DNA from 3 places in the Microbacterium sp. NPDC090007 genome. Region 3 is predicted to be linked to each of the others. Evidence: predicted binding sites of a transcription regulator. Region 3 holds the regulator's gene; each other region holds the start of a gene.

Region 1 (10,206 bases), on a different contig from region 3:
GTTCGCCGCGCAGCCGGGGTTCGATCGCAAGAGCCAGCGCCTGGTGGGGGCGGCGTTCGACGCCGCCGCCATCGACGCCCGGCACGTCGTCCTGCCCCAGCTGGCGGGTGCCACCGGAGACGGCCTGGCCGTCCGCGACGGGGACACGCTGCTGATGCCGCCGACCGGAGCCCGCAACGACGAGTACCGACGCGCGGCACCGCCCCTGTTCGCCGCGGCCGCCCGGGCGGCGCTCGAGGGTTCCGCGTACGCCGCCTCGGCCGTCACCCACGTCGTCACCGTGTCGTGCACGGGCATGTTCGCGCCCGGACCCGACTACCACCTCGTCCGCGACCTCGGCCTCTCCCCCACGGTCGAGCGCTACCACCTCGGCTTCATCGGCTGCGCCGCGGCCATCCCCGCACTGCGCCTGGCCGCGCGGATCGTCGGCGACACCCCGGACGCCGTGGTCCTCGTGGTCTGCTGCGAGCTGTGCTCGCTGCACTGGCAGACCTCGTCGCACCCCGATCAGATCGTCGCGGCCTCGGTGTTCGCCGACGGAGCGGGGGCCGCGGTCGTGGCATCCTCGGCATCGTCGCAGGCGGGCTTCGACCTCGCGGGCTTCGCCACCCACGTGACCGACGACGGAGAGAAGGACATGGCCTGGACCGTCGGCGACTCGGGCTTTCAGATGACCCTGACGCCCGAGGTGCCGCGGATCATCGGCCGCGAGATCTCCGCGATCGCCGCCGACGTCCTGGGCGATCTCGCCGACGTCGACGCGTGGGCCGTGCACCCGGGCGGGCGCAGCATCCTGGACCGCGTCGAGAACGCCCTGCACCTGGATGCCGCGGCCCTCGGCCCCTCGCGCGCGGTCCTGCGTCAGCACGGCAACATGTCCAGCGCCACCCTGCTGTTCATCCTGCGCGATCTGCTCGACGCCCCAGCCCTCGCCGACGGCGCCCGCGTCGCCGCCCTCGCCTTCGGTCCCGGGCTGACCGTGGAGGCGGCGACCCTCACCCGGCGCCGCGCGGACGCGTGAGCACCGGACTGGCCCGGCGCGACACGGCGCTCACCGAACTGATGGACGACCCCGACTGCGATCCCCGGGCGCTCGCGGCCACCTACCGCCGCTTCGACCTGGTGAACCGCCTCGTCTCGGCGTGGGGGCACCTCTACCGCACGCGCGTGCGGCCCGAGCTGCGGGCCCTGGGCCGCCCGGCTCGCGTGCTCGACCTGGGCTGTGGCGGCGGAGACGTCGTCGTGCGTCTCGCCGCCCTCGCGCGGCGCGACGGCCTCGAGGTGGAGTGGGTGGGCGCCGACCCCGACGCCCGCGCCCTCGACGCCGCCCGCCGGCGATCGCGCCCGGGCGTGCGGTTCACCGCGCAGGGGTCGGCCGACCTGCTGGCCGCCGGCGACGCGTTCGACCTGGTCCTGTCCAACCACGTCCTGCACCATCTCGACGCCGGCGCGCTGCGCTGCTTCGCCGAGGACTCGCGCGCGCTCTCGCGCGGCGCGGTGCTCCACGCCGACATCGCCCGTGGCCGCCTCGCCTACGGCCTGTACGCGGTGGGCATCGCTCCGCTCGCGGCCGGCACGTTCCTGCGCGTGGACGGCCTACGCTCAATCCGGCGCAGCTACCGCGCGCCCGAGCTCGCCGCGGCACTCGGACCGCCGTGGCGGGTGCAGACCCCCGCGCCCTTCCGGGTGCTCGCCGTCGCCCGGGGACGTGCGCCGGGCGGCAGCGCCGACTCCCGGGGCGCGCGATGACGGAGGTGCTCGTCGTCGGGGCGGGGCCGGTCGGCCTCGCCCTCGCGGCCGACCTGCGCGCACGCGGTGTGGACGTCGAGATCGTCGACCGCCGCGACGCCGTGGGCGGCGGGACGCGGGCCATCGGCATCCACTCCCCCGCGCTGACCCTGCTCGAGGCCTCCGGCGCCACCGACGGCATCCGCTCGCGCGCCGTGCGCATCGGACGCGGTGAGGCGCGCGCAGACGGCCGCGTGGTCGCCGCGATCCGCTTCGACCGCCTGCGCGCGCGACACCCGTACGTGGCGGCCCTTCCGCAGTCCGACACCCTCGAGGTGCTCACCGCCCTCGCCCCACCCGTGCGCCGCGGCGTCGACGTCGTCGCCCTGCACGAGGACCGGGCGGGGGTGCGGGCCGTCACCGCCGCGGGCGGGGAATGGCGCGCGGGCGCGGTGGTGGTGGCATCCGGGTGGTCCGGACGCGGTCTCGTCTACCGCCCCGGCGCGATACGCACGCGCCACTATCGCGATCGCTATGCGATGGCCGACGTCGAGGCGGCGGGCGGCCCGGTCGCCCGGGTGCACCTGGAACGCGGCGGAGTGGTGGAGTCGTTCCCCCTTCCGGACGGGCGCCGGCGGCTCGTCGCCTGGGCCGGCGCCGCCGAGATCGCGGATGCCGATGTGTTCCTCCGTGACGCGGTCGCGTCGCGCGCGGGGATCGAGGTCGAGGTCGCGGGGGCGTCGACCTTCGGGGTGCGGCGCGCGGTGGCCCCCGCTCTGCGGCGCGGCCGGATCGTCGTGGTCGGCGACGCGGCGCACGAGGTGAGTCCGATCGGCGGGCAGGGGATGAACCTGGGCCTTCTCGATGCGTTGACCCTCGCGCCCCTGCTCGCACCGTGGGTGCGGACGGGCGACGACGCCGGCCTCGCAACCTGGGAGCGCGACCGCCTCGCCTCGGCGCGGCATGCGGCGCGCCTGGCGCTGCTGAACACGTTGCTCGGACGGGCCGCGGCGCCGAGCGCGCATCACGCGCGGACGACGGCCCTGCGCGCGCTGCTGCGCGGTCCCGGGGGCGCGGCGTTCACGCGGGCCTACGCGATGCGGTTCGACCGCGCCGCGCGCGGCACCTGACAGCCCTCGGCTTCGGCGCCGCACCGCGCGGGAAGCCGCGCGCACCGCGCCCCGCACCGCCGCGCACATCGCACCGTGCACCCGATCGCGCGCACCGCGCCCCGCACCGCCGCGCACATCGCACCGTGCACCCGATCGCGCACACCGCACCCCGCACCGCGCGGGCAGCCGCGCACACCGGGTCAGGCGACGACGAGTTGCACCGCCAGCACCAGCGCCGCCAGCATCGTCAGCTGGAACACCGCCCGCCCCGGGGGGCGCACCAGCACCCGCACGATCACGGCGACGGCGACCGCGACGACCACCGCGAAGAACCCGACGCCGCGCCCGGTCCCCACGAGCACGGCGAGCGCGCCCGCGACGATTCCCGCGGCCGCGATCAGCACCGAGGCGCGCGCCCCCAGGCGGTGCGGCAACCCCCGCACCCCGGTCCGCCGGTCGTCGTCCAGGTCGCGCACGACGTTGGTCAGGTGCACGGCCGCACCGAGAGCGGCCCCGGCGAGGGTCGCCCACGCGGGCGCGAGCGTCGGCGTCCCGTCCGACAGCGTCGCGAACGACGGGAACAACCCGAAGCTCAGCAGGAACGGCGCGATCGAGAACGGCGTCGACTTCAGCCCCGCGTTGTAGGCCCACGCCGAGGCCAGGGCGAGGGCGTGCGCGGCCAGCAGGCCGGGTCCGAGCGGCAGCGACAGCGCGACGGCGACGACGACGGCGCCGATCGCGACGGTCAGGGCGCGCTCGGCGGTCAGCGTGCCGCCCGCGATGGGCTTGTCGGTGCGCCCGACGGCGGCGTCGCGTGCCCCGTCGATCGCGTCGTTGGACAGCCCCACCGAGACCTGTCCGGTGAATACCGCCCCCACCAGCACGAGCAGCCGCAACGGTTCCAGTCCCGCCGCGAGACCGAGCGCCAGCGACAGCAGGGTGACCACGAGGGTCGGTCCGGGGTGGGTCGCTCCCCACAGCGCTCGGATCACCGACGTCTCTTTCCCGGCATCCGTCACGCTGACGACGTTATCGCGGCCCGTCGGACGCGGCACCGACGGGGTCTTGGCACTCGACCGCCGCGAGTGCTAATCTTCCTCGCAGTTGAGTCGCACCGACTCAACTTCAGACCCCGGATGCCGCATCCGGGCCGATTCGCAAAGGAGAAACGACCATGGCCACCTACGACCCCTTCCGCGACCTCGACCGCCTCGCGTCCACGCTCCTGGACGCCCGTCGCGGCGGCGGCCCCCGCCGAATGCCGATGGACCTCTACCGCGACGGCGACCACTACGTCCTCGCCGCCGATCTGCCCGGTGCCGACCCCGGCTCGGTCGACATCGACGTCGACGGGCAGCTGCTGACGATCCGCGCCGAACGGACGCTCGGCTCGGGCGAGGGCGTCAAGTGGATCACGCGCGAACGCGAGACGGCTTCCTTCGTCCGCCAGCTCAACCTCGGCCAGGGCATCGACACCGAGCGCATCAGCGCCGCCTACCGCAACGGCGTCCTGTCGGTGACCATCCCGGTCAGCGAGAAGGCCAAGCCGCGCCGCATCTCGGTGTCCACCGACGACGGCGACGGCGTGATCGAGGCGCACGAGAGCACGCCCCAGCCCATCGAGCAGTAGGCACGGCAGTCGTCCGCGACCGCGGACGCACGCCCACCGCACACGCCGATGCCCCGGTCCCCTCGAGGGGGCCGGGGCATCGCGCGTTCGTCAGAGGTCTTCGGGGGCGAGGTCGCCCTGACCCTCTTCTCCCAGTTCGACCACTCCCGGGTCCTCGCCCTGCGAGTCGGTGCCGGTGGCCTCGGCGTGCAGATCCTCGAACGGGATCTCGCTGCCGGCGTCGTCGATCTCGGCCGGATCGGCACCCGTCGCCGTGGCGGGGTTGATGTCGTCGGGGTCTGCGCCCTCGTCGAGCGCGGTCGTGGCATCCCACTCCGCCTGCGCGGGGTCGAGCGCTGGATCGGGCTCGATCGAGGTGTCGCCGTCGCGCAACGGCTGCACGCCCGCGATGCCGGTGTCGGCGGCGGGGGTGGTCGCGTCGGGGGTCGGGTCGATCGAAGCGTCGCTCATGGGGGTCCTTCCGTCGGACGCGGGATGCCGCCGGGTGCGGCGGTCCTCCCATCCAACGTCCCCTCACGCCCGCGACCCCGACCCTTGACAGGCCCCCGCCGCCTCCCTCTCTGACGAGCGCGCGCCCGGCCCCCCGGAAGTCCGGCCCGCGGGCGTCGGTGTCAAGGCGCTGGTGCAACCGGTCACCCCGACGCACCGTGAGACGGACGAGAGGACGCCCATGCACGACTCCGCCCCGCCCGGGCCCCCGGGCACCGCCCCCCGCATCGTGATCATCGGCGGCGGCAACGCCGGGCTCTCGACAGCCGGCCGACTGCAGCGCGCCCGCGCGGGAGAGGTCACCGTCATCGAACCCCGCGAACGGCACGTCTACGCACCGCTGCAGTCGCACATCGCGGGCGGGGCGGCACGCGCCTCCTCCGCCGTGCGCGCCCAGGCCGACGTCATCCCGCCGGGTGTGCGCTGGCTGCGAGACGAGGTCTTCACGGTGGATGCCGCCGCTCGTCGCGTGCACCTCGTGTCGGGCGGGCGCATCGATTACGACCAGCTCGTCGTCTGCGCGGGACTGCGCATGGCCTGGGAGCAGGTGCCCGGACTCACCGGGGCGATGGACGCCCCCGAGGGCGTGTCGAACTACGACTTCTCCCTCGCCGCCAAGGCCTCGCCGGTGCTGCGCGACCTGCGCACGGGAACGGTCGTGTTCACGCAGCCGCCCGAGCCGGCCTCGTGCGGCGCCGCGGCCCAGAAGCCCATGTACCTCGCATGCGACTGGTGGCGGGCGATCGGGGTGCGCGACGACATCCGCGTGGTGTTCGTCTGCCCCGATCCGCTGCCCTTCGGCATCCCCGCCATCGACCGCGAACTCCAGCGGAAGCTCGACGAGTACGGCATCGAGGTGAGATACAGCCGGGTACTGCGGTCGGTGGATGCCGCGACCCGCACCCTCGAGATCGGACACGGCCAGACGCGCGAGACGCTGGCCTACGACGTGCTGCACGCGGTGCCGCCGCAGCGGGCGCCCGAGTGGATCGCCGGCAGTGGGCTGGCGGCATCCGACGATCCGCACGGATTGGTCGACGTGGACCCCGAGACCCTCCGGCACGTGCGGTATCCCGAGGTGTGGGCGGTCGGCGATGCGGCGCGGGTCGCCACGCGCCCGTCGGGCGGAGCCATCCGCCAGCAGGCGAAGACGCTCGTGAAGAACCTGACCGCCGTGCTGGCGGGACGCGAGCCGACCTCGCACTACGACGGGTACAGCGTCGTGCCGTTCACCGTCTCGCGCGGAACGGTGGTGTTCGCCGAGTTCGACCGACGGGGGCGCCTGCGGCCCACGGTCCCGTTCTGGCGATCGCTCTACCGCGAGCGCCGATCGACGTGGATCGCGGACCGGCGCGTGCTGCCCTGGGTGTACTGGCACCTGATCCTGCGCGGGCTCGCCTGAGACGCGCCCGGCGCGGGACGCACGGGCACCCCGCCCATAGGGCACGGAAGCCGATCCCTCAACCCCGGGGGCAGGCCCGCGGCATCCCGCCAAGACTGAAGACAGCCCCGGAAGACATACGAGAAGAGGACACCATGGCACAGGTCATCGAAACCATCGACGTCGACGTTCCCGTCCGCGTCGCGTACAACCAGTGGACGCAGTTCGAGGAGTTCCCGCACTTCATGAGCTTCGTCGAGTCCATCACGCAGAAGAGCGACACGCTCACGCACTGGAAGGTCAAGATCGCCGGCGCGGAGCGCGAGTTCGACGCCGAGATCACCGAGCAGCACCCCGACGAGCGCGTCGCGTGGAACAGCGTCGGCGGCGACGAGAACCACGCCGGCGTCGTCACCTTCCACCGCCTGTCGGACGCCGAGACCCGCGTCACGGTCCAGATCGACTGGGAGCCCACGGGTCTGCTCGAGAAGGCCGGTGCCGTCCTCGGCGCCGACGACCACTCGGTGAAGAAGGACCTCGAGAACTTCAAGAAGTACATCGAGTCGCGTGGTGCCGAGTCGGGCGCCTGGCGCGGCGACGTCAGCTGACGTCTTCTCATCGACGAAGCCGGGTCCCGTCGGGGCCCGGCTTCGTCGTTCGCGTGGGAGATGCCGCGGCCCCCCTCAGGCCGGGTTCACCACTGCGGGTGGATCTCGGCCCGCAGCCGGCGGTCGTAGACCTCGCGCACGAGGGCGTCGAAGGCGGCGAGATCGAACCCGCCGTCGAGCAGGGCGGCCGCGTCGGCGTTGGCCGCGGCCTGCGGCACGGAGCGGGCGCCGGGGATGACGCTCGTCACCCCTTCGCGCGAGGCGATCCAGGCGAGGGTGGCCGCGGGCAGCGACACGCCCTCGGGAAGGGCCGCCTTGAGCTCGTCGGCCGCGGCGACGCCCTCGTCGAAGGGCACGCCCGAGAAGGTCTCGCCCTTGTCGAACGCCTCGCCGTTGCGGTTGTACGAGCGGTGGTCGTTCTCGGCGAACGTGGTGGAGCGCGAGTACTTGCCCGAGAGCAGGCCGCTGGCCAGCGGCACCCGCGCGAACACCGCGACGTTCTTCTGCGCGGCGAGGGGCAGGACCTCGTCGAGGGGCTTGAGGCGGAAGGGGTTGAAGATGATCTGCAGGTTGGTCAGGTTCGGCCGGCGCAACGCCGACATCGCCTGGTCCATCGTCTCGACCGAGGCGCCGTAGGCGGCGATGACCCCCTCGGACACCAGCTGATCGAGGGCGTCCCAGGTGGCGTCATCGTCGATGACGGCGGACGGCGGGCAGTGCAACTGCACCAGGTCGAGCGTCTCGGTGCCGAGCAGACGGCGTGAGCGGTCGAGCCAGGCGCGGAAGTTCTCGATGACGTAGTTCTCGGGCACCTGACCTTCGCGGCGCCCCATCTTGGTCGCCACGGTGATGTCGTCGCCCGAGCGACTGCGGAGGAACGACCCGATGATCTGCTCGGAGCGGCCGTCGCCGTAGACGTCGGCGGTGTCGAAGAGGGTGACGCCGGCGTCGGCCGAGGCCGCGAGCACCGCGCGCGCGTCGTCCTCGCCGACCTCACCCCAATCGGCGCCGAGTTGCCAGGTGCCGAGGCCGATCGCCGAGACCTCGCGGCCGGTACGGGAGAGGGGACGCTGCTGCATTGCGGTTCCTTTCGAAGCTCCGTCGAGCCTATCCATCCCCTCCGACGCCGGGGGCCGCGCGTGGTCGATGCAGCCGGGGGGCGGAGGCGACGATCCGCCGCGGCGCAACCCCGCCCCCCGCGGGAGCGAACGCGCCTAGCGTGGCGGCACACCCACGGAAGGAACACCATGGACACCCCCGCCGACCGCCTGCCCGGATCCGACGAAGAGAATCTCATTGCCGAGTCGGACGGCCTGGCCGCCGACGTGCCCGCCGGTGCCGCGGGAGCGGACTCCGGCGCCGTGGGCACGGCCCGCATCGACCCCGACGACGAAGCGCGCCTGCAGAACATCTCGAGCCAGAACGACCTGCCCGGCGTCGGCACGCGCGCGGCGGACGGCCTCACCGAGCGAGGCACCGGCGAGGTCGGATCGACGTCCCGTCACACCGAGGACACCGATCGCGACGACCACGACGAGGTCGCGGACGACGAGGCCCGCACGCCGGCCCCTTCTCGGCGGGACGACGACGGCGAGTCGCGCGTGGACGCCGACGACCCGATCGCCGCGTTCCAGCCGGGCGTCGACCGCGAGTCCGCGGCATCGAGCAAGATCGCCCAGCGCCTGCCCGACCCCGACCGGGCCTGACCGGCCCCGCACCGGGAGAGCGGGCCGTCGACGCCACCACGCACGCCCAGCCGGTGGCCGATCCTCTCGACTGGCACGACGACGACGGTGCTGCAACGCTGAGGGGTATGGACGACTTGCGCCTCGAGCCCCTCGCCCCCTCGCTCGACGACTATCTCGAGTTGCGTCGCGCCTCCGGACTCACCCCCAAGCGACCGGACCAGGGCGCGCCGGCGCTCGAGAACAGCTGGGCGTGGCGACGGATCGTGGATGCCGACGGGCGGTCCGTCGCGATGGGCCGCGTGATCGGCGACGGCGGGTGGTACTTCCTCGTCGCCGACATCGCGACACTCCCCTCGCACCAGCGGCGAGGACTCGGGCGACGGGTCCTCGAGGACCTTCTCGCGGAGATCCGCGCGAAGGCCCCCGAGGGCGCCTACGTGACGCTGCTCGCCGACCCCCCGGGTCAGGCCCTGTATAGCAGCCTCGGGTTCACCGAGCCGACGACCGGGTCCGTCACCATGCACCGGCTCATGGACTGACGCGCCTCGCGCCCGCACGAGACGGCATCCTCCCGCCACGGGGCGGACGGGTCCGCAGGATGCCGTCCCCCCTCGGCCCTCTCCCCGTCAGCGCGTCGCGATGTCGCGACGTCCCGACGCGGCGGTGCGCCGCGCCCGCCACCCCAGGAGCACGTCGATCACCACGAACCCGGCGAGGGTGTAGCCCACCAGCGGCAGGAACAGCCCGAGCGCGACAGCGACGGCGAGCACCGCCGCGATGCCCCACCACGGCGCGCGACCGAGGACACCGCGGGCGGGTGCGGCCGCGAGGCCGCGGGTCGGGCGACGCTTCCACCACATGGCGTATCCCAGCACGACGAGGGCCGCGATGCCGAGGGCCAGCGCGAGCAGCACGAGCTGGTTGACGAGGCCGAACATCGTGCCCATGTGCAGGTCGACCCCCCATCGCGACAGCTTCGCCAGCAGCGGGAAGTCCGCGAAGTCGATCCGATCGGTCACCTGCAAGCGGGATCCGTCGATCGCGACCGCATCGACCTCGGTCGGGAAGCTGCGGTGGATCTCCTGCACCACCCACGCCTTCCCGGCGGCAGCCGGAGGTTTGATCTCGACGTCGCCGCTGTCGACGTTGATGCGCTGAGCGATCGCCAGGACCGCGTCGAAGGTCGCGGGGTTGGCCTCCCCCGTCGGCGACGCGGCCGCGCCGCCGTGACCCGCGTGCCCGGCGTGCTCACCGCCCCCGGCCGCCGTGCCGTCGAGCGAGGTCGTCAGGGCGGGAGTCCCCTCGCCGACCGCCGCGCGCAGGTCGGATACGTGCGCTCCCGCGAACGTGGACCACGTGATGCCCGTCGCCGAGAGGAAGACCGCGCCGAGCACGACCCAGATCCCGACCGCCGAGTGCCACCCCGACAGTCGTCGCAGACCGGTGTGGCGGCGGTTGGGGCGCAGCAGGTCGCGGCGCCCACGGCGACTGCGCGCGAACCGACCGACCCACAGCCCGAGCCCCGCGAGGGCGACGATCCCGAGCCAGGATGCCGCGAGCTCGCTGTACC
Region 2 (10,206 bases), on a different contig from region 3:
CCGACGGCCTGCTCGACCCGGTCGAGGAGCTGCAGCACCTCGACGACGGAAAGATGGGCGCGGCCGAGAAGATCTACATCGGTGTCCGCGGCTCGTACGGCGGTGTGCTGATGGTGGGTCTGGCGACCAGCATCGTGGGTCTCTCGCTCATCAACCCGCTCTCGCTGCTCGCCGGTGTGCTGGTGGGTCGTCGCGCTTTCCGCGAGGACATGTCGTCCCGCCTGCTGCGCCGCCAGAACGAGGCGAAGAACCTTCTCCGCCGTCACATCGAGGACACCGTCTTCCAGGTCGGCAAGCAGCTCAAGGACCGTCTGCGCATCGTGCAGCGCACCGCGCGCGATCACTTCGGCTCGATCGCCGACGAGCTGCACCGCTCGCTCAGCGACTCGGTGCTGGTGGCCAAGCAGGCCGCGGCGACCTACACCGCCGACCGCGACAAGCGCATCACGCAGCTGCACGCGCAGCTGCGCGACATCGAGGCCCTGCGCGGCCGCATCCCTGCCGGCGAGCTGCCGTCGGGGCGTCCGGCGCGCGCGGCGGTCACCCGATGAGCGCCGGTCTTCCCGAGGTCGCGCGCATCGTCGACGACGCCCTGGGCGTCTACGCCGACGATGCGGCCGCCGTCGAGGTGCTCGAATCGTTCCGCGCGCGCCTGCGCGAGCCCCTGCGCCTCGCCGTGGCGGGGATCGTCAAGGCGGGCAAGTCGACGCTGCTGAACGCCCTCATCGGCGAGCGGATCGCCCCCACCGACGCGGGGGAGTGCACCCGCACGATCACGTGGTACCGCTACGGCTCCACCGCCCGCGTCGACCTGCGTCTGCACGACGGGCGCCGCATCTCGCGCCCCGTGCGCCGCGACGAGGGACGCCTGGTGCTGGACATGGGCGGGTACACGGCCGAAGAGGTCGCGTGGATCGACGTCGCCTGGCCGAGCGAGAGCCTTCGCTCGACGGTGCTCATCGACACCCCCGGCATCGCCTCGCTGACGGTGGAGAACTCGGCCCGGTCGACGGACTTCTTCATCCCGAAGGACACCCCCACGGCCGCGGATGCCATCATCTACCTGCTCCGCCACGTCCACGCCGAGGACCTGAAGTTCCTCGAGGCCTTCCGCGACACCGCGGCGGGGGAGTCGCAGACCGTCAACGCGCTCGCGGTTCTCTCACGCGCGGACGAGATCGGCTCGGGCCGGATCGACTCCCTGCTCTCGGCCGCGAAGATCGCCGACCGCTACCGCCGCGACGGCGAGTTGCGCTCGCTCGCCCTCGACGTGGTCCCGGTGGCCGGTCTGCTCGCCGAGGGGGGCCGTACGCTCCGCGAGAGCGAATTCATCGCCCTGCGTCACATCGCGATGATGGACCGCGCCGCCCGCGACCGTCTGATGCTCACGGTCGACCGATTCACCCGCGCGAGCGACGACACCGCGCTGAGCGTGGACGTGCGTCGCGCGCTGCTGCGCCGCTTCGGGCTGTTCGGCGTGCGTCTGGCTGCGGCCCTCATCCGCGGCGGGGCGAACACGTCGTCGGCGCTCTCGGATCGCCTTGTGCAGCAGAGCGGCCTCGTCGAGGTGCAGCGCTTCGTCGAGGACCAGTTCCGGGGACGTGCCTTCGCCCTGAAGGCGCGCGGCATCCTGCACAGCGTCGAGCGGCTCGTCCGTGAGCGTCCGCGTCCGAACACGGCGGGTCTGCTGTCGGCCATCGAGCGGCTGACGGCGCAGAGCCACGACCTGCGGGAGCTGTCGCTGCTGGCCGAGCTGCGTACGTCCCCTCCCGAGCTCGACGCCGCCGTCCTCTCGGAGGCGGAGCGCATCGTCGGTGGAGCGGGGCTCGCCCCGGCCCGCCGTCTGGGCCTCGGCGACGACGCGGATCCGGTCGCGCAGCGCGAGCGTATCGACGGCCTGATGACGACCTGGCGCTCCCTGGCGGAGTCGCCGCTGACCGACCGTCACACGGCCGACCTGTGCCGCGGCGTCGTGCGCAGCGTCGAAGGGGCGGCATCCGATCTCTTCGGATCGGACGACGCCCCCTCGAGCTCAGAGTTCGGCGGTGCCGCCGCCGGTGATGCCACGGCGGATGTCGTGCTTTCGGGCGGTCCAGCGCAGAGCCGCCGGGATCACCGAGAACAGCAGGCCCAGGGCTGAAAGGCCCAGCTGGATCAGCAGCAGCCGGTCCAGCGGAACACCGCGGTCGCCCACCGCGACGAACTGGCGGGCGGCCAGGACGGTGACGGCGAAGAAGAGCAGGATGCCGAGCATCCACCACCGGGAGTTGTTGCGGCGGTTGTTGAACGACACCAGCGTGGTGATCTGCACGAGCAGCACCGTCACCAACGCACCGAAGACGCACCAGAAGACGATGTCGGCCGCCGAGCTGATCGTCTCGGACGCCCGCGTGGTGTCCACCTCGCGAACGATGGCTTCGATGTCGGGATCGATCGACTGACGGATGACGAACAGGTAGCCGACGGCGATCGCGCCGACCACGAGGCTCAGCACCCAGCAGATCTGCGCCAGACGCACCGCGGCCGGGGGCGGCATCTTGACCATGACCGGGGCTGCGGCCTTGTCGTGCAGGGCCGGTCGCTCGGGCTTGGACGCCTTGGGCGGGGGTTCGTAGGGCGGGGGTGCCGGTGAGCGGCGCACCTGCGCCTGCGGGGCGGACGCGCCGGAACGGCGGGTGAGCTCCTGAGAGCCCACCCGCCGTTCCGAAGGAGTGTCAGAGCTGGTCATCCGACGTGTCTTCGATGACGATGTCGTTGTCGGAGTCGAACACCACGGTGGTGTCCTCGTCGACGGACGTGTCGATCGTCGTGTCGGTGGTGTCGTTGAACGAGTCGCCGACCGCCACGTCCGTGGAGGAGTCGTTGGCCGAGTCGGTCAGATCGATGTCCGTGGAGCTGTCGGTCGTCTCGGTGTTCTCGGTCGTGTCGTTGTACGACCCGTCGATGTCGGTGTTGGTCTCTTCGTTGCCCATGTTGACGTCGTTGCCGGCGTCGATGTTGGTCGACTGGTCCAGCGTGGTGTCCTGGTCGACGTCGTTGCCGGCCGCGACGGCCTTGTCACCCGAGGCGACGACCGCCTCGTTGCCGAAGGTCTGGTTGACGTCGCCGTTGGCCCAGATGTTCTGGTTGACGGACTGGTCGACGATCGTGTCGCGGTCGTCGATGTGGGTGTACTGCAGCGAGTTGGTGATCGTCTTGATCTCTCGCACGACCGGGTTGTGGTGCTCGGGGCGGTCGTAGTGGACCGGGGTCGGGTTGGGCGCGACCGAGGGCTTCTCGGCGATCACCGGCGCGACCGAGCACACGTCCGCGTAGGAGACGTTGTTCAGCCCGCGGGCCGCCATCGCGCCTTCCGGGTCCTCCTCGAACTCGGCCGCAGCCTGCGGGTCACGCAGAAGGCTCAGGATGAATTCGATCAGCGCATCTGCCATGGTCGCCAGCGTGACGCTCATTGGGGTCTCCTCACGGTTGTTCCTTGGTTCGACGGTAGGTCGAGGGGGCGTGCGTCCGCGTCGGGGGGAACCCCCATAGCGCGGGACGGGTCATAGGGGTTTGCCGCGCGGGTCATCAGCCGACCCGCTCGGTCAGGGCGACGGGTGTGCGCGCATCGTCGTCGAGGGCCATCCGCAGGCGCGTCATCAGGTCGGAGCGCGAGGTGGCGCCCAGTCGCCGACGGATGCGGGCGATGTGGTGTTCGGCGGTGCGCGGCGAGATGAAGATGGCTTCGCCGATCTCGGCGTAGGTCTTGCCCTGCAGCACCAGCGCGGCGACTTCGCGCTCGCGCTCGCTCAGCGCGCTGTGGTTCTCGGCCGACCGCGACGGCATCGCCACGGGGCCCGTCTCGGGAATCGTCGGAGCCGCCACCGGCGCCTCCGCACGCTCGCGCGGGTGCAGCTGGCGCGCGCACGCGAGCAGCCGGGCGATGACGCGCCGATCGTCGGACTTGTTCGCGCCGTGGCTGGCCAGTCGTGCGCCGTCCCAGGCGAAGCCGCACTTGGCCAGACCCGTCGCCGCCTCCTCGATGGCGTCGGCGTCGACGACGCCCGTGAGCACGTCGGTCCACACCCGTCCCGCGCGCGCCAGTCGCGCGGCGAGGGGGGAGCGCTCGGCGGCCGCGCGCAGAGCGCGCGCGTGCACGGTCAGCTCCTCGGGGCTTCCGAGCAGGATGCTGGCGTGCAGGGCCGACCATTGCAGGCTCGCCGCCCACAGTGCCGGGTGACCGAGGTCGGCGAGAAGGCGTTCGGCCTGTTCCACCTGCGACCGCACGGCCGAGAACTCCCCGACCTTCGCCGCCGACACGGCGAACTCGCCGAGGGGCACGAGAGTGAACAGGTCGATCTGGGCGCGCAGCAGGGACTGCTGCGCGCGCTGCCAGACCGGGGGGAGCTCGGACGGCTGGCCGTTCCGGCGCACCAGGCCCAGCTCGACGGCATCCGCCAGCAGTCGGTCGCGTGCCGCAAGGGGGCGACCGCTCGTGGTGACGGCGCGCAGAGCCGCCTCGGCCTCGGCCGCGTGCTCGCACTGGACGGCGACCCACGCGCGCCACAGCAGCAGCCGGGGCGCGGCCCAGGGTCCGCCCTGGGCGCCGTCGATGGCGGCGTCCAGCACGCGCTGCGCGACGGCCGCCTCGCCCAGGTGCAGGGCGACGAGGGCAGCGATCACCGCGGGCAGTTCGGGCAGCGGGGCGTCCGATCCGGACGCGGTGTACATCTCGCTCGCGCGGACGAGGTCCTGCAGGCCGTCCCGCTCCGTGGCGTCCAGCGACGATCGCAGACCCCGCGAGAGCAGGTCGAGTGAGACGCCGTGAGCGGTGGGGATCGAACGGGCCGGCGCACCGACCGGAGCGTCGGCGGGGTCGGGGTGTCCCGAGGCCACGGCCGCGACCAACCACTTCGCGCGGCTCTCCGCGGTTTCCGGCACCCCTCCGGCGTACACCTGGGCGCCCAGGCTGATGTCGCCGCGCATGGCCCAGACGGCCGCGGCCATGTCGAGCGCCTCGTCTCCCGGGGCGTCGGGTGCGGCGAGCAGTGCGTCCACGAAGGCACCCGCGGCATCCACGTCTCCGACGGCCCACGCGGCGCGGGCGCGGCGCAGGGGCAGATCGCGCGGCGAAGCCCCGGCGCGATCGGCGGCGTCGAAGAGCTCAGCGGCTCGGCGGGGGTCACGGGACAGCTCGCGATCGCCGTCCGCGAGCAGGGCCGCGGCGACACGGGCATCGGTCACCCCGCCCAGCAGCGCCTGGACGGACGAGGCGTCCTTCACCATCCGCGCCGAGTAGAGGGCGAGCAGCCGGTCGGGCGTCACGCGCGCGCGCACCGCTTCGCGGACGACCGGGACGGTGCGTCCGCCGCGCTGCAGCAGCCCGGCGTCGTACCCCGCGGCGCAGGCGGCTCCCAGGGCGGCATCCAACGCGGACCGCTCATCGAGGCACAGCGCCTCGACCGCGAGACGCAGAGAGGGCTCGAGGGAGTCGATGCGGTGCGAGATCATGTCGTGGAGCGACCGGGTGATCTCTTCGCGGTCGCACCGCCCGTCGCAGAACGCGTCACCGTGCAGAGCGAGGGCCTCGGCCGTCAGCCACGCCAGACCGCCGGTCGCCGTGAACAGGGTCGACACGCAGTCGCGGCAGGCGGTGGAGGGCGCGGTGCCCAGGTGGGCGAGGACATCGGCGACCGACACGTGCCCGAGCAGCACCGGCGGCTGATGCCGCTCGATGTCGTCCAGCAGGGCGCGCAGGACGAGGGATGCCGGATCGGGCCGGGTCGACAGCAGTACCGTCGCGGTGCCCGCGTGCAGCCGTTCGGACAGCTGCGACAGCACCGCATCATCGAGCAGATGCGCGTCGTCGACGAGCACGATCGCGCCATCGTCGGTGGGCAGGTCTGCGGCATGGGTCAGGACCACCGGCGAGGCGTCCGCCGCGCGCAGCGCGGCGAACACGTGACGCAGGACGCGCGACTTGCCCGAACCCGCCGTCCCGATCACCGCGAGGGGGAGCGGTGCGGGCGTGTCGGTGTACGCGTCGAGGAGGGCGCGCGCGCCGCGCGGCAGCAGCAGTGCCTCGAGGTCGCCGTGCGCCGCCTCCGTGGTCGTCTTCGAGATCGACATCGATGTGTGCTCTCGTTCCGGCGGCGGATCAGGCCGGGATGTCGCTGGCGGTGGCCGTGGGCTCGGGCGAGGTCGTCTCGGCGGGCGGCGAGGTCGTCTCCGCGGGCGGCGACGTCGTCTCGACGGGCTCCTGGGTCGCGGGAGGAGTCGTCTCGGACGGGGTCTCGGTCGGGGTCGTCTCGGACGGGGTCGGTTCCTGCGTCGCGGGAGGCTGGGTCGAGGGCTCCGTGGTCGCGGTCTCCGAGGGCGACGGGTCGACCGGAGGGTTGGTCGACGGGTCGGTCGAGCTGGACGGCGCGGAGCTCGAAGGCTGCTGCTGCGCCGGCTGCTGCTGAGCGGGCTGCGCCGGGGCGGGGTTGGACTGACCGCCGCCGCCTCCGCCGCCGTTCTGCTGCGGGGCCATCGAGGGGGTGCGCTCCTCGGCGGTGCGCGGGGTGAGGCGCTGCGGCGTGCGCGGGCGGGAAGTGCTCTTCGCGGACGGCTCGGATGCGCCCGGTGCCGCAGCCTCGGGCGCGGCGGGCTGCTCGACGGCGGGGGCGACTCCCGGGGCCGCGATGCTCGCGGGCGGCGACGAGGGCAGGTCCAGCGGCTCGAACAGGGTCACCTCGTCGTTGGCGGCGAGGGGCTGCGAGGTGATGCCGACGCCGGAGCGGGCCAGGATGCCGACACCCATGGCGGGAACGCTCACGACACCGACGCCGACGGCCAGCGCCGTCACGCCGGCGGCGACGTAGGCCGTGGCGGGGACGCGGCGAAACCACGGCGCGCGCTTCTCGGCACGAGTGGCGGTGAAACCGAGGTCGTCGATCGCGTCGTCGTCGTCATCGTCGTCGATGTCGTCACGGGCGTCGACGGCGGTCAGGGCCACCGGCACGAACTCTCCCGCTGCGACGCCCGCGGCCGTGCGTGCCGCGCCCAGGGCGATGATGGCCTTCGGGTCGGCGTCGACCGCGATGGGGCGGTCGAACCGCTCGGAGAGCAGCTGCGCGACCCGCGGGATGCGCGAGGTACCGCCGGTGAGCAGGATCGCGTCGAGGTCCTCGGGGGTCAAGCCGGACTGCTTCAGTGCCATCTCGAGCACCTCGACGGTGCGCTCGATCTCGGGCTCGATCATGTCTTCGAACTCGGCCCGCGTCAGACGCACCGCGCCGTGACCCTCGCCGATCAGGACGGGCACGACGGCCTCGCCGTCGAAGGAGAGCGATTCCTTCGCGTCCACGCACTCTCGGCGCAGCGATGCCAGGGCCATGCGCATACCGGGGTCGGTCGAGACCGAGGTCAGGGCCGAGGCGGGGATCCCCGCGGCCTTCACCGTGTGGCGCAGGACGATGTCGTCGAAATCGGCGCCACCCAGATCCGGGATGCCGACCGGTGCGCCGACGAAGTCCACGCGGCCGTCGATGGTCTTCTGGAGGATGACGGTGTCGAACGTGCCGCCGCCGAAGTCGTAGACCGCGAGGGCGCGGCCGATGTCGAGGGGATGCGTCGATTCGTAGTGACGGGCCGCGGCCTCGGGCTCGGTGATGACTTGGACGTCGTTCCATCCCAGGCGGCCGACGGCGTCCTGCACCAGTCTCGTGCGGTACTCGCCCCACGTCACCGGGACCGAGACGGCGATGCCGGCGGGGTGCTGACCCTCGCGCTCGACGGCGGTGCCGATGACCCAGCCGACCATGAGGGCGTAGAGGTCTTGGGGTGAGAAGCGGCGGTCGCCCGCGACGATGGGCACATCGTCGCCGATGCGACGCTTGAATTCGCGTACGAGACGCTCGGGTTGGGCGGTGCCGCGCCGCTCCGCCGCATCGCCGAACAGCAGGCCGCTGTCCGAGACGAAGACCGTCGTCGGCGTGTTGTCGGCGTTGCGCCCCAGGGGCAGCGGGGCAGCCACCAGAGCACCGTCAGGGGCGGTGCGCGCAGTCGCAGCCGCCGTCCTGCTCGTTCCGACATCGATCGCCAAGAAGTACGGCGTTGCCATGTAATTCGACCCCCCGAGGGCGATCGGGTACGCCGAAACGTCCCCGAATCCCCCGATTCCCCGGGCTCGACGACGAGCCCCTTTTGTAATCCGCCGATGCATACCCCCTGTACCCATCGGCGCTGGTGTCATGAGTGTGTCACACCTGGGAACCGGATGAAAGGGTGGGTGACGCGGCAGGACGGGCTGTGATAAAGCGAGTGAGTCCGCGGGCGATGACGTGGCCGCGACGGCCTGCGGATCCCGGCTCGGACCAGCGCATCAAGGCCGGAAGGTGCTGGCACTCGCGTTGCGTGAGTGCCAGCGCTTCTCTACACTCGCATTAGCACTCTCCCCGCGGGAGTGCTGAAAAGTCTTCTGTAACGAGAAAGAAGAGGTAGACCGTGTCGGTTTCCATCAAGCCGCTCGAGGACCGCATCGTCATCAAGCAGGTCGAGGCTGAGCAGACCACCGCGAGTGGTCTCGTCATCCCCGACACCGCCAAAGAGAAGCCGCAGGAGGGCGAAGTCGTCGCCGTCGGCCCCGGCCGCATCGACGACAACGGCAACCGTGTCCCCCTCGACGTCGCCGTCGGCGACCGCGTGCTCTACAGCAAGTACGGCGGCACCGAGGTCAAGTTCGGCGCCGAAGAGTACCTCGTGCTCTCGGCCCGCGACGTCCTGGCGGTCGTCGTCCGCTGATCGCAACACGTATGAAGACCCCGGATGCCACGGCATCCGGGGTCTTCGCTTTTCTCGGCCGCATGATGGCAGGAAAAGGACGGGCGGACGACGGCCGCGCGTGGACGGGCGCGCGTAGGCTGAATCGGTGACCCCGTCCCCTGCCGCCCCGACCGGCGGGAGCACCCGCGGTGCCCTGTACGCCCTCGGCGCCTACCTGCTGTGGGGCGTGCTGCCCCTCTACTTCCTGCAGCTCAAGCCGACCGGGGCGTTCGAGGTCGTGGCGTGGCGCATCGTCTTCGCGTTCGCCTTCTGTCTGCTGTTGCTGACGCTGCTGCGCGCGTGGCCCGCATTCCTGCGCATCGTGCGCCAGCCCCGCCTGATGGCGTTGACCGCTCTGGCCGGCGTCCTCATCTACGTCAACTGGCAGACCTACCTTTACGGCGCGTTGAACGAGCACGTGATCGAGACGAGCCTGGGCTACTTCATCAACCCGATCGTGACCGTGCTGCTCGGGGTGCTCGTCCTGCGCGAGCGTCTGCGCCCTCTGCCGTGGGTCGCGGTGGGCATCGCGGTGCTGGCGGTCGTCATCATCGTGGTCGGCTATGGCGCCTTCCCCTGGATTGCCCTGACCCTGGCGTTCTCGTTCGGCCTCTACGGTCTGGTGAAGAAGCAGATCGGGCCCTCGGTGGATGCCGTGAGCGGACTGACGTTGGAGTCGTTCTGGCTGTTGCCGGTGGCCGGCATCCAACTCGCCGTGGTGGCGAGCACGACCGGTATCACCCTGGGTACCGCCGGTGCGCTGCACACCGGCCTGCTGCTGCTGGCCGGGGCCGTCACGGCGGTGCCGTTGCTGCTGTTCGCGTCCGGAGCGCGCCGGGTTCCGCTCACGGTCATCGGCCTGCTGCAGTTCATCGCGCCCATCATCCAGTTCGTCATCGGAGTCTGGGTGCTGCAGGAGCCCATGACGACCGAGCGCTGGATCGGCTTCGGACTGGTCTGGGTGGCGTTGGTCATTCTGAGCGCGGACTCCCTCGTGGCCGCGCGTCGGAACCGTGCCGTGGTCCAGGACGTCGCCGAACCGGTCTGAGCGGCCGTACGCTGCGCGCGGCGGACTTTCGCGCGCGGCGCCTAGCGTGTCCGGCGCCGTCCCGGCGGAACCGTTATGGGCCCGTGACCCCGCTGACGCACATCGTTAACGAACGGCAACATGCGCAAAACCTGCACCCGATTAGGTTGGGGACACCAGGTGACCCGATGGCTCGCCGAACGTTCATTCACAGCAAGGAGCACTATGAACGTCTTCCCGCGCACGCGCAGCGCCCGCATCCTCGGCGGTATCGCCCTGGTCGGCGCCAGCGCGCTCGTCCTCGCCGGCTGCGCCGGCGGCGGCAGCGACGCCGCCGCCCCCAGCGCATCCTCCGGCGGGGGCGCCACGTCCACGGCCGACGGTACGTTCCACGT
Region 3 (10,206 bases):
CCCTCGCCAACCAGAACACCACGCGTGCACGCCTGCTCGACGACCTCGAGACCGCGTCCGCGCTGGCCGGCCACGCCGACATCCCGCTCACGCTGACGATCGCCGTCGCGTTCGGTTGTCCCTTCCGTGGCGCGGTCGCCGAGGCCGAGGTCGCGTGGGTGGCCGCCGAGGCCCGTCGCCGCGCGCACCTGGCGGAGCTGGCTCTCGCCGACACCATCGGCTGCGGCGTCCCCCGACAGGTGCGAAGCCTGTTCGCCCTTCCCGAGGTGCGGGATGCCGCCCGCCTCCGCGTCCACCTGCACGAGACCCGCCACACGGCGATCGCCAACGCCCTCGCGGCGGTATCGGTGGGCGTACAGGTGCTCGACGCCAGTGTCGGTGGACTCGGCGGGTGCCCGTTCGCCCCCGGGGCGGCGGGCAACGTCGCGACCGAGGACCTCGCGTGGGCCTTGCGCGCCGACGGGCATGAGCTGGAGATCGATCTGGATGCCGCGACGGCGGCCGGACGTGCGATCTGCGAGGTGGTGAACGTGACGCCGAGGTCGGGGCTCGCGGCCGCCGGCGTTTTTCCGCCCTCGGCGCCGCTCGCCGTGCCGCGCCAGGTGAGGTGAGTTCTGCCGTCACGCCCGGGTCGGGATCTCACGGCACGCTGGACGCCCCCGGGCGCATGCGGTGTCGGAACCCCTCGGTAGGCTGGGGGAGTGACCCCGGCCCCTCGACGCGCAGCCCCCGCGAAGGCGAAGTCGGCGATCCCGCAGGTGTCGTGGCGGGCTCCGCAGCCGGCGCCGATCGTGCTGGTCTCCGGTCCCGAAGAAGTGTGCGCCGAACGGGCGACCGCCGGCATCCGCTCGATGCTGAAGAGCGAAGACCCCAGCCTCGAGGTCACCGACATCCGCGCCGACGACTACGCGGCCGGCACCCTGCTCGCGGTCACCTCGCCGTCGCTGTTCGGCGAACCCCGCCTGGTGCGGGTCAGCGGCGTCGAGAAATGCAGCGACACCTTTCTCACCGAGGCCGTCTCGTACCTCTCGCAGACGCAAGAGGGAGCCACCGTCGTGCTGCGCCACACCGGCGCGAGCGTCCGCGGCAAGAAGCTGCTCGACGGCATCCGTTCCGGTCAGGGCGGCGGTATCGAGATCGCCTGTCCCGCCGTCAAGCGCGACTCCGACCGCTTCGACTTCGCCGTCGGCGAGTTCAAGGCCGCGAACAAGCGCATCGCCCCCGTCGCCCTGCGCTCGCTCGTCTCGGCCTTCGCCGACGACCTCACCGAACTCGCGGCGGCCTGCCAGCAGCTCATCGCCGACGTCCCCGGCGACATCGACGAGCGCATCGTCGAGCGCTACTACGGCGGCCGCGTCGAGACCTCGGCCTTCACCGTCGCCGACACCGCCATCGCCGGGCAGTACGGGCCGGCGCTCCTCGCGTTGCGCCACGCCCTGGCATCCGGAGCCGACCCCGTCCCCCTGGTCGCCGCCGTCGCCATGAAGCTGCGGACCATGGCCCGTGTCGCCGGCACCCGCGAGTCCTCGTCGATGCTCGCGTCACGCCTGGGGATGAAGGACTGGCAGGTCGACCGCGCGCGCCGCGACCTCGTCGGCTGGACCGGCAACACCCTGGGCATGGCCATCCACGCCACGGCCCGCGCCGACGCCGAGGTCAAGGGAGCATCGCGGGATGCCGTCTTCGCCCTCGAACGCATGGTCACGGTGATCGCGACCCGCGCGCCGTACGGCGACTGAGCACCCGCCGCGCGCCTGCGCCCACCCGCCCACGCGCCGGCGTCCACTCGCCCGCCCGCGCGCCTGCGCCCACCCGCCCACGCGCCGGCGTCCACCCGCCCGCCCGCGCGCCCACTTTCCCGCCGGCGCGCGTACACCACGGCGGGCCCGTCGGCCGACACGCCGCTACGCGCGCCCGTCACACGGCGTGTCGGCGACGACTCCCGCCGTTGTGTCTGCCCGAGGCCGGTCGACGCCCGCGCGTCCACCTCGCACCGCCCGGACCCGCCCCCAACGACGAAGCCCGCCCCGCGATGCGGGACGGGCTGTCGAAACGGCTGCGGCTCAGAGAGCGTTGACCTGCTTCGCGATGGCCGACTTGCGGTTCGCGGCCTGGTTCTGGTGGATGACACCCTTGCTCACGGCCTTGTCGAGCTTCTTGCCGGCCAGGGCGAGCGCCTTCTCGGCGGCTTCCTTGTCACCGGCCAGGACGGCCTGGCGGGCGCGACGCACGTGCGTCTTCAGCTCGCTCTTGACGGCCTTGTTGCGCTCGTGCGCCTTCTCGTTGGTCTTGTTGCGCTTGATCTGCGACTTGATGTTCGCCACGTCGACGGTCTTTCGTTTGAGTGAGTGTTGGAAGTGCCGGGCGAGCGGTAGAGGGGCGCTGCACCGGCGGTCGTGGAGGTCGGGAAAAACCCCACACGCAAGCCAAGGGCCGAGTCTATCAGGTCGATGCCTCGACGGTGGTGAGCGCCACCTCCAGCAGCGCGTTGAACACGCGGGGCCGCATCGCGGTGACGAGGTGCGTCGTGCGGGGCACGACGATGAGCTCGGCGCGGGCGGCGACGGTGGTGAAGAGCTTCTCGTTCGCGCGCAGCTGGTCCCATTGCCCGTTGACGAACCACAGCGGGATGTCGATCCGACGCAGCGCCGCCAGCAGGTCCAGCGTCGACAGCGACGCCAACGCGGTGTCCTGGGCGTCGAACGCGTACCCCCCGGCCCCGAAGTCCGATCGCGTCTCGGGCGGCAGCGTGCGATCGAGCACCCGATTGGTCAGTCCGAGTCCCCGGTCGGGCAGGCTGTCGAAACGGCGCGCCAAGAACCGGTACGCCGCCAGCCCCACGCCGCGGGGGAGAGAGGTGCAGGATGCCGCGACGAACGCCGCGACCGGCGGGGGCTTCTCACGCCCGACGTAGTCGATCGACAGCAGGCCGCCCATCGAGTGCCCGACGAGCAGCACGGGGCCGCGGGCGGCGGCATCCTGCACCGCCCGATCGATCGTGGCGAACGCCTCGTCGAGAGTGAACTCCTCGCCGCGGCGCGTGCCGTGGCCGGGCAGGTCGACGGCGGTGGCCGGATTGCCGCGCCGCGCGAGATGCGCGAGCTGCGCACGCCACATCGACGCCGACGTGCGGATGCCGTGCACGAGCACGACCTGGACCGTCATGGCATCCACTGTAAAAGAGCCGGAATGCCACGGAGTCGCCCCTCGGGGACGGCGATGTCGGCGCGCCACCGTAGAATCGACGGAACATGTCACCGCGCGCCCTGAAGCCCCTCGAGCCGTCCGCCACCCCGCCGGCGCAGATCCGCAACTTCTGCATCATCGCCCACATCGACCACGGCAAGTCGACGTTGGCCGACCGCATGCTGCAGATCACCGGCGTCGTCAGCGACCGCGACATGCGGGCGCAGTACCTCGACCGCATGGACATCGAGCGCGAGCGCGGCATCACGATCAAGTCGCAGGCGGTGCGGATGCCGTGGGCCACGGCCGACGGCACCTTCGCCCTCAACATGATCGACACGCCCGGTCACGTCGACTTCACGTACGAGGTCAGCCGCTCGCTCGCCGCGTGCGAGGGGGCGATCCTGCTCGTCGACGCCGCCCAGGGCATCGAGGCCCAGACGCTGGCCAACCTGTACCTCGCCCTCGAGAACGATCTGACGATCATCCCGGTGCTGAACAAGATCGACCTGCCCGCGGCCGACCCCGACAAGTACGCGGCCGAGCTCGCCGGCCTCATCGGCGGCGACCCCGCCGACGTGCTGCGCGTCAGCGGCAAGACGGGTATGGGCGTCGAAGAGCTGCTCGACCTCATCGTCGAGAAGATCCCCGCCCCGGTCGGCAATGCCGAAGCCCCCGCGCGCGCGATGATCTTCGACTCGGTGTACGACGCGTACCGCGGCGTGGTCACCTACGTGCGCATGATCGACGGGTCGCTCCAGCCGCGCGAGCGCCTGCAGATGATGTCGACGGGCGCGACCCACGAGGCCCTCGAGATCGGCGTCTCGAGCCCGGAGCCGGTGCCCACCAAGGGACTGGGCGTGGGCGAGGTGGGCTACCTCATCACCGGCGTGAAGGACGTGCGCCAGTCGAAGGTCGGCGACACGATCACCACGCACCGCAAGCCCGCGACCGACGCCCTGCCCGGGTACACCGACCCGAAGCCCATGGTCTTCTCGGGCATCTACCCGATCGACGGCAGCGATTACGCCGAACTGCGCGAAGCGCTCGACAAGCTCAAGCTGTCCGACGCCTCGCTGCAGTACGAGCCCGAGACCTCGGTCGCGCTCGGTTTCGGCTTCCGCTGCGGCTTCCTCGGCCTGCTGCACCTCGAGATCATCACCGAGCGCCTCTCGCGCGAATTCGGTCTCGACCTCATCACCACCGCGCCGTCGGTGACGTACGAGGTCACCACCGACACGGGTGACACCGTCTCGGTCACCAACCCCAGCGAGTACCCCGACGGGCGCGTCGCCTCGGTGTCGGAGCCGATCGTCAAGGTCGGCATCCTGTTGCCCAAGGACTACGTGGGCACCGTCATGGAGCTCTGCCAGTCGCGCCGCGGCACGCTGCTCGGCATGGACTACCTCAGCGAGGACCGCGTCGAGCTGCGCTACCACATGCCCCTCGGCGAGATCGTGTTCGATTTCTTCGACCACCTCAAGAGCCGCACGCAGGGGTACGCGAGCCTCGACTACGAACCGGCCGGCCAGCAGACCGCCGACCTGGTCAAGGTCGACATCCTGCTGCAGGGCGACAAGGTCGACGCGTTCAGCTCGATCGTGCACCGCGAGAAGGCCTACGCCTACGGCACCCTCATGGCCGAACGTCTGCGCAAGCTCATCCCGCGCCAGCAGTTCGAAGTGCCCATCCAGGCGGCCATCGGTGCCCGCATCATCGCGCGCGAGACCATCCGCGCGATCCGCAAGGACGTCCTCGCCAAGTGCTACGGCGGTGACATCACGCGAAAGCGCAAGCTGCTCGAGAAGCAGAAAGAGGGCAAGAAGCGCATGAAGATGGTGGGCCGCGTCGAGGTGCCGCAAGAGGCCTTCATCGCCGCCCTGTCCGGCGACGTCGAGACCAAGAAGTAGCGGCGCTCACCTCCCTCCCATCCGCTTCCCCGAGACTGGAGATCATGCGCCGGCAGAACTTCACGGACGACACGGTCGACTACGCGGCGGTCGGGGCCACCCAGGCCCACGACCTCATGCAGTATCCGCCCGAGAACTCCCTTCCCGCCGAAGACGCGTGGCGTATCGGCAGTGGCGAGGAGCGATTCGTCGCGGCCACCGAGCTGCTGCTGTCGTGGGCGCCGCTGCGTGCCGGCGAGCTGAGCATCACCGACGTGCGCCCGGCATCCAATTCCGGATACTCCGGTGTCGGGTTCGACGCCGAGGGCGCCCCCGTCGCGCCGAGCAGCCTCGAGGCCGAGCAGCGCTTCGCCGCCGACGGCACCCCGTTCGTCAGCCCCGGCACCGGGGTGCGCCTGCACGGCAAGGTCGACGGCCACCGCGCCGACGCCGAGCTGCGCGTGATCTCGGTCTTCGAGGAGCCCCGTCGCGTCGGATTCCTCCTCGGCACGGTCGGTCATTCGATCGTCAGCGGCGAGGAGCTCTTCGCGATCGAGTGGCGCGAGAACGACGAGGTCTGGTTCGTCGTCCGCGCGTTCGATCGTCCGACCGCCCCCACCTACCGGCTGTTCACGAGCCGGGTGCGCCGTCGCCGTAAGGCGCTGTTCACGCGATACCTGCGCGCGATCTCGCCGTTGTACGCCTCCTGATGGGCGGTCCTCTGCCGCTCGGCGACCCCGCCCCGGTCGACGGACGACTGCCCGACGACTTGGCGATCGAGGCGTCGACCGACTTCGGTGTGTACCTGCACGTCCCGTTCTGCCGGGTGCGCTGCGGCTACTGCGACTTCAACACCTACACCGCGAGCGAGTTGCGCGGCGCCCGTCAGGACGACTTCGCCGACACCCTCGCCGCCGAGGTGCGCCTGGCTGCCGGGGTGATGGATGCCGCGGGGGGCCGGCGGGCGGCATCCACCGTGTTCTTCGGCGGCGGCACGCCGACGCTGCTTCCCGCGGGGGATCTGGCCCGCATGCTGGATGCCGTGCGCGAGGGCTTCGGAATCGCCGACGGCGCCGAGGTCACGGTCGAAGCCAACCCCGACACCGTCGACGACCGCGTCGTCGATACGCTCGCGGCGGCGGGGGTCACCCGGCTGTCGATCGGCATGCAGTCCGCCCGGCCGCATGTGCTCGCCGCCCTCGACCGCACGCACGATCCGAAGAACGTCGCGACCGCCGTGTCCGCGGCCCGGGGAGCGGGCCTGGACGTCTCGGTCGACCTCATCTACGGGGCGCCGGGGGAGTCGCTCGAGGACTGGCGCGCCTCGCTCGAGACCGCCACGGCGCTCGAGCCCGACCACGTCTCGGCCTATGCGCTGATCGTCGAGGACGGGACCAAGCTCGCCCGTCAGATCCGCTCGGGCGCCGTCGCCATGCCCGACGACGATCTGCAGGCCGACATGTACGAACTGGCCGACGATCTGCTCGGCGCGGCCGGCTACGACTGGTACGAGGTGTCCAACTGGTCGCGGGGCGTCGCCCACCGCTCCCGGCACAACCTCGCCTACTGGCGCGGGACGGATTGGTGGGGGTTCGGGCCCGGCGCGCACAGCCATGTCGCGGGCCTGCGCTGGTGGAACGTCAAGCACCCCGCCGCCTACGCGCAGCGCCTCGCCGCCTCCGAGTCGCCCGCGGCGGCCCGCGAGCGCCCCGACGAGACCGCGCGGCGGCTCGAGTCGGTGCTCCTGCGCAGCCGCATCCGCGAGGGCCTGGCCGTGTCCGAGCTCCTCGGCGAGGGCCGCAAGGCCGTGGCATCCCTCATCGCCGACGGCCTGATCGAGGGGACGGATGCCGTGCGCGGCCGCGTCGTGCTCACCCGCCGCGGACGCCTGCTGGCCGATGCCGTCGTGAGAGCGCTGACGGCCTGATCGGCGGCCTCTCGCCATCGCGTGGGCGCCGCGCGGCGCGCCCCCGCCGACCCTCGATAAACGCCGTTCGTGCTGATAAACGGTGCGAGGCCGCGTTTCTCGCCACAAATCGCGTTTATCGCGGGGGAGCACGGCCCGCAGGGGACCGCGGCCAGCAGACGAGCGCGGCCAGCAGAGGAGCGCGGCTCGCGGGGGAGCGCGGCGCGCAGGGCACCGCCGCCGCCCGCGAGCCGCTCGACGCACCTGACAGGCGTTCGTCGTAGAATTGGCACTCAGTCGAGCCGAGTGCCAAACGGGAGGAGCAGCACATGGTGTCCGAACGCGGTCTTCAAGTGCTGCGCGCGATCGTGCAGGACTACGTCGACACCCGTGAGCCGGTCGGCAGCAAGGCGATCGTCGAGCGTCACGCCTTCGGGGTGTCGGCCGCCACCATCCGCAACGACATGGCACTGCTCGAGGACGAAGACCTCATCGTCGCCCCGCACACCTCGTCGGGGCGCGTCCCCACCGACAAGGGCTACCGCGTCTTCGTCGACCACCTCGCCGAGCTGCGCCCGCTCTCGACCGCGCAGCGCAGTGCGATCACGTCGTTCCTCGACGAGGCCGGCGACCTCGACGACCTGCTCGCGCGCACGGTCCGTGCCCTGACGCAGCTCACCGGTCAGGTCGCGATCGTGCAATACCCCTCGTTCGCGCGCGCGAACGTCACGCATGTCGAGCTGGTCGCCCTCGGCGGCCCGCGGGTGCTCGTCATCCTGGTCACCGACACCGGCCGCGTCTCTCAGCGCATCGCCTTCGCCCCCGTCGAACCGGGCGAGGCCGACATCGCGCAGCTGCGCGCCCGCGTGGGCACCGTCGTCGTGGGCCGCGGGGTCGCCGAGAGCGCGCAGCGTGTGGCCGAAGCCCTGGCCGACGGTCCGCGCCCGGGAGTCGTGCTGGACGCGATCGCCGACGCCGTGCTGCGCGTCGTGGGCGAGGAGCTCGAGGAGTTCCGCCAGGACCGCCTCGTCATGGCGGGGGCGGCGACCCTCGCCAAGCGCGAGTCCGACTTCCGCGGCAGCATCTATCCTCTGCTCGAAGCCATCGAGGAGCAGGTGACTCTGCTGCGGCTCATGAGCGAGATGGTGGCCGACGAGAAGGGGCTGTCGGCGAGCATCGGTCGCGAGAACGAGCCGTTCGGTCTCATCGAGGCCTCGGTGCTCGCGAGTCGGTACGACGGCTCGACCGGCGGCGCCCGCGTGGGGCTGCTCGGACCGACCCGCATGGATTACTCCTCCAACCTCGCGGCGGTCCGCGCCGTCGCGCACTATCTGACCCGGATGCTCGAAGACGACGACAGCGCGCGGTGACGGCATCCCCGAAGAGAATCAACCCCGCGTGAGCGGGCAGGAAGGCGATTGTGGCTGACCACTACGAGGTCCTGGGCGTCGAGCGCGACGCCAGCCCCGAAGACATCAAGAAGGCCTACCGGCGTCTGGCACGCCAGTTGCACCCCGATGTCAACCCGGGCGAGGACGCGTCCGAGCGCTTCAAGCTCGTGACGCACGCGTACGACGTGCTGAGCGACCCCGAACAGCGACGCCGTTACGACATGGGGGGCGACCAGAGCCCGTTCGGCGGCGGGGGAGCGGCCGGCTTCGGCGGCTTCAGCGACATCTTCGAGACGTTCTTCGGCGGGGGAGCGCAGGGCGGTGGGGGTCGCGGCCCACGTCCGCGCTCGCGTCGCGAACGCGGCCAGGACGCTCTCGTGCGCGTCACCCTGCAGCTCGGCGACGTCGTCTTCGGCACGCACCGCGACCTCGAGGTCGACACAGCGGTGCTGTGCGAGACCTGCCAGGGCTCGTGCACGCAGCCCGGCACGAGCGAGGTCACCTGCGACATCTGCCACGGTTCGGGTCACGTGCAGCGCACCGTGCGCAGCCTGCTGGGCAACGTCGTGACGAGCCAGCCCTGCACCGTCTGCCACGGGCACGGCACGACCATCCCCTACCCGTGCGGCACGTGCCAGGGTCAGGGCCGCGTCCGCGCCCGTCGCACCGTCTCGGTGGACATCCCCGCCGGCGTCGAGTCGGGTCTGCGCCTGCAGCTCCCGGGCTCGGGCGAGGTCGGACCCGCCGGCGGCCCCAACGGCGACCTCTACCTCGAGATCACCGTCGAGGCGCACGACGCGTTCAGCCGCGACGGCGACGACCTCGTGGCCACGCTCGAAGTGTCGATGCCGGATGCCATCCTCGGCGCCACCACGACGATCGAGTCCCTCGACGGCGGTGTCGACCTCGACGTGCGTCCGGGCGTGCAATCCGGCGATGTGCTGACCATCAAGGGCCGCGGCATCACGCCGTTGCGCGGCAGCCAGCGCGGCGACCTCAAGGTCGGGGTGCACGTGGTCACGCCCACGCGGCTCGACCACAAGGAACGTGCCCTCATCGAGGAGTTCGCCAAGCGCACCAAGGCTCCCAAGCCCCGTCTGGCGGAGCACCAGCAGGGGATGTTCAGCAAGTTCCGCGACCGCTTCCGGCACTGATCGTGGCTCTGCACTTCGTCACCGACGCGGCGGGATCCGCTCGTCCGGGCGAGACCGTGGTCCTCGAAGGGGCTGAAGCGCATCACGCCGCCGCCGTCCGGCGCGTGCGCGTCGACGAGGCCGTCACCCTGGGCGACGGCCGCGGCGCGTGGCTGTCGGGGACCGTCGTCGCTGCGACCCCCAAACGGGTCGACGTCCGGGTGACGGCGCGCGAGGAGCGACCCGGATCGGCGCCGCGCTTCGTGCTGGTGCAGGCCCTCGCGAAGGGCGACCGCGACGAGCTCGCGGTGCAGGCGGCGACCGAGCTCGGTGTCGATGCGATCGTGCCGTGGCAGGCCGCCCGCAGCGTGTCGCGGTGGGATGCCAAGGCCGAGAAGGGTCTCGCGCGCTGGCGCACCATCGTGCGCGAGGCGGCCAAGCAGGCGCATCGCGCGTGGATCCCCGAGGTCGAGACCCTCGCCCGGACCGCCGATCTCGTTCGACGCGCGGGGACGTCCACCGTGCTGGTGCTGGAACCGTCGGCATCCGCCCGTCTGACCGAGGTGACCCCGCCGGCAGATCGAGATGTCGTGCTCGTGGTGGGCCCCGAGGGCGGGATCGCCCCCGAGGAGCTCGAGGCGTTGCAGAAAGCCGGCGCGCACCTCGTGCGCCTGGGTGACACCGTGCTGCGCACGTCCACC

Evidence for each region. The regulator HrcA, encoded in region 3, represses chaperone genes, less so after heat shock. The targets are predictions, from matches to a motif close to TTNGCACTCGNNNNNNNCGAGTGCNAA.
Region 1: ACIPVB_RS10295 (Hsp20/alpha crystallin family protein) is a predicted target of HrcA. The motif match lies at 3,906-3,932, and genes of this name have one in related genera.
Region 2: groES (co-chaperone GroES) is a predicted target of HrcA. The motif match lies at 8,361-8,387, and genes of this name have one in related genera.

Annotation. Positions count from the first base shown of each region.
Region 1 is NZ_JBIVFV010000002.1:378,547-388,752, forward strand. Features, by position in the region: gene ACIPVB_RS10275 (type III polyketide synthase) at 1-1,021, shown strand, start outside; gene ACIPVB_RS10280 (methyltransferase domain-containing protein) at 1,063-1,749, shown strand; gene ACIPVB_RS10285 (FAD-dependent oxidoreductase) at 1,746-2,858, shown strand; gene ACIPVB_RS10290 (UbiA family prenyltransferase) at 3,041-3,859, opposite strand; gene ACIPVB_RS10295 (Hsp20/alpha crystallin family protein) at 4,015-4,470, shown strand; gene ACIPVB_RS10300 (sugar ABC transporter ATPase) at 4,561-4,920, opposite strand; gene ACIPVB_RS10305 (NAD(P)/FAD-dependent oxidoreductase) at 5,141-6,361, shown strand; gene ACIPVB_RS10310 (SRPBCC family protein) at 6,496-6,948, shown strand; gene ACIPVB_RS10315 (aldo/keto reductase) at 7,035-8,027, opposite strand; gene ACIPVB_RS10320 (hypothetical protein) at 8,196-8,654, shown strand; gene ACIPVB_RS10325 (GNAT family N-acetyltransferase) at 8,762-9,175, shown strand; gene ACIPVB_RS10330 (PepSY-associated TM helix domain-containing protein) at 9,263-10,206, opposite strand, start outside.
Region 2 is NZ_JBIVFV010000001.1:1,094,460-1,104,665, forward strand. Features, by position in the region: gene ACIPVB_RS05155 (dynamin family protein) at 1-551, shown strand, start outside; gene ACIPVB_RS05160 (dynamin family protein) at 548-2,140, shown strand; gene ACIPVB_RS05165 (hypothetical protein) at 2,033-2,728, opposite strand; gene ACIPVB_RS05170 (IniB N-terminal domain-containing protein) at 2,715-3,452, opposite strand; gene ACIPVB_RS05175 (LuxR C-terminal-related transcriptional regulator) at 3,568-6,108, opposite strand; gene ACIPVB_RS05180 (Hsp70 family protein) at 6,137-7,996, opposite strand; gene groES (co-chaperone GroES) at 8,467-8,763, shown strand; gene rarD (EamA family transporter RarD) at 8,891-9,832, shown strand; gene ACIPVB_RS05195 (ABC transporter substrate-binding protein) at 10,037-10,206, shown strand, end outside.
Region 3 is NZ_JBIVFV010000003.1:332,317-342,522, reverse strand. Features, by position in the region: gene ACIPVB_RS12870 (hydroxymethylglutaryl-CoA lyase) at 1-611, shown strand, start outside; gene holA (DNA polymerase III subunit delta) at 702-1,739, shown strand; gene rpsT (30S ribosomal protein S20) at 2,064-2,324, opposite strand; gene ACIPVB_RS12855 (alpha/beta fold hydrolase) at 2,443-3,165, opposite strand; gene lepA (translation elongation factor 4) at 3,252-5,096, shown strand; gene ACIPVB_RS12845 (DUF1990 family protein) at 5,141-5,785, shown strand; gene hemW (radical SAM family heme chaperone HemW) at 5,785-7,002, shown strand; gene hrcA (heat-inducible transcriptional repressor HrcA) at 7,311-8,351, shown strand; gene dnaJ (molecular chaperone DnaJ) at 8,402-9,526, shown strand; gene ACIPVB_RS12825 (16S rRNA (uracil(1498)-N(3))-methyltransferase) at 9,529-10,206, shown strand, end outside.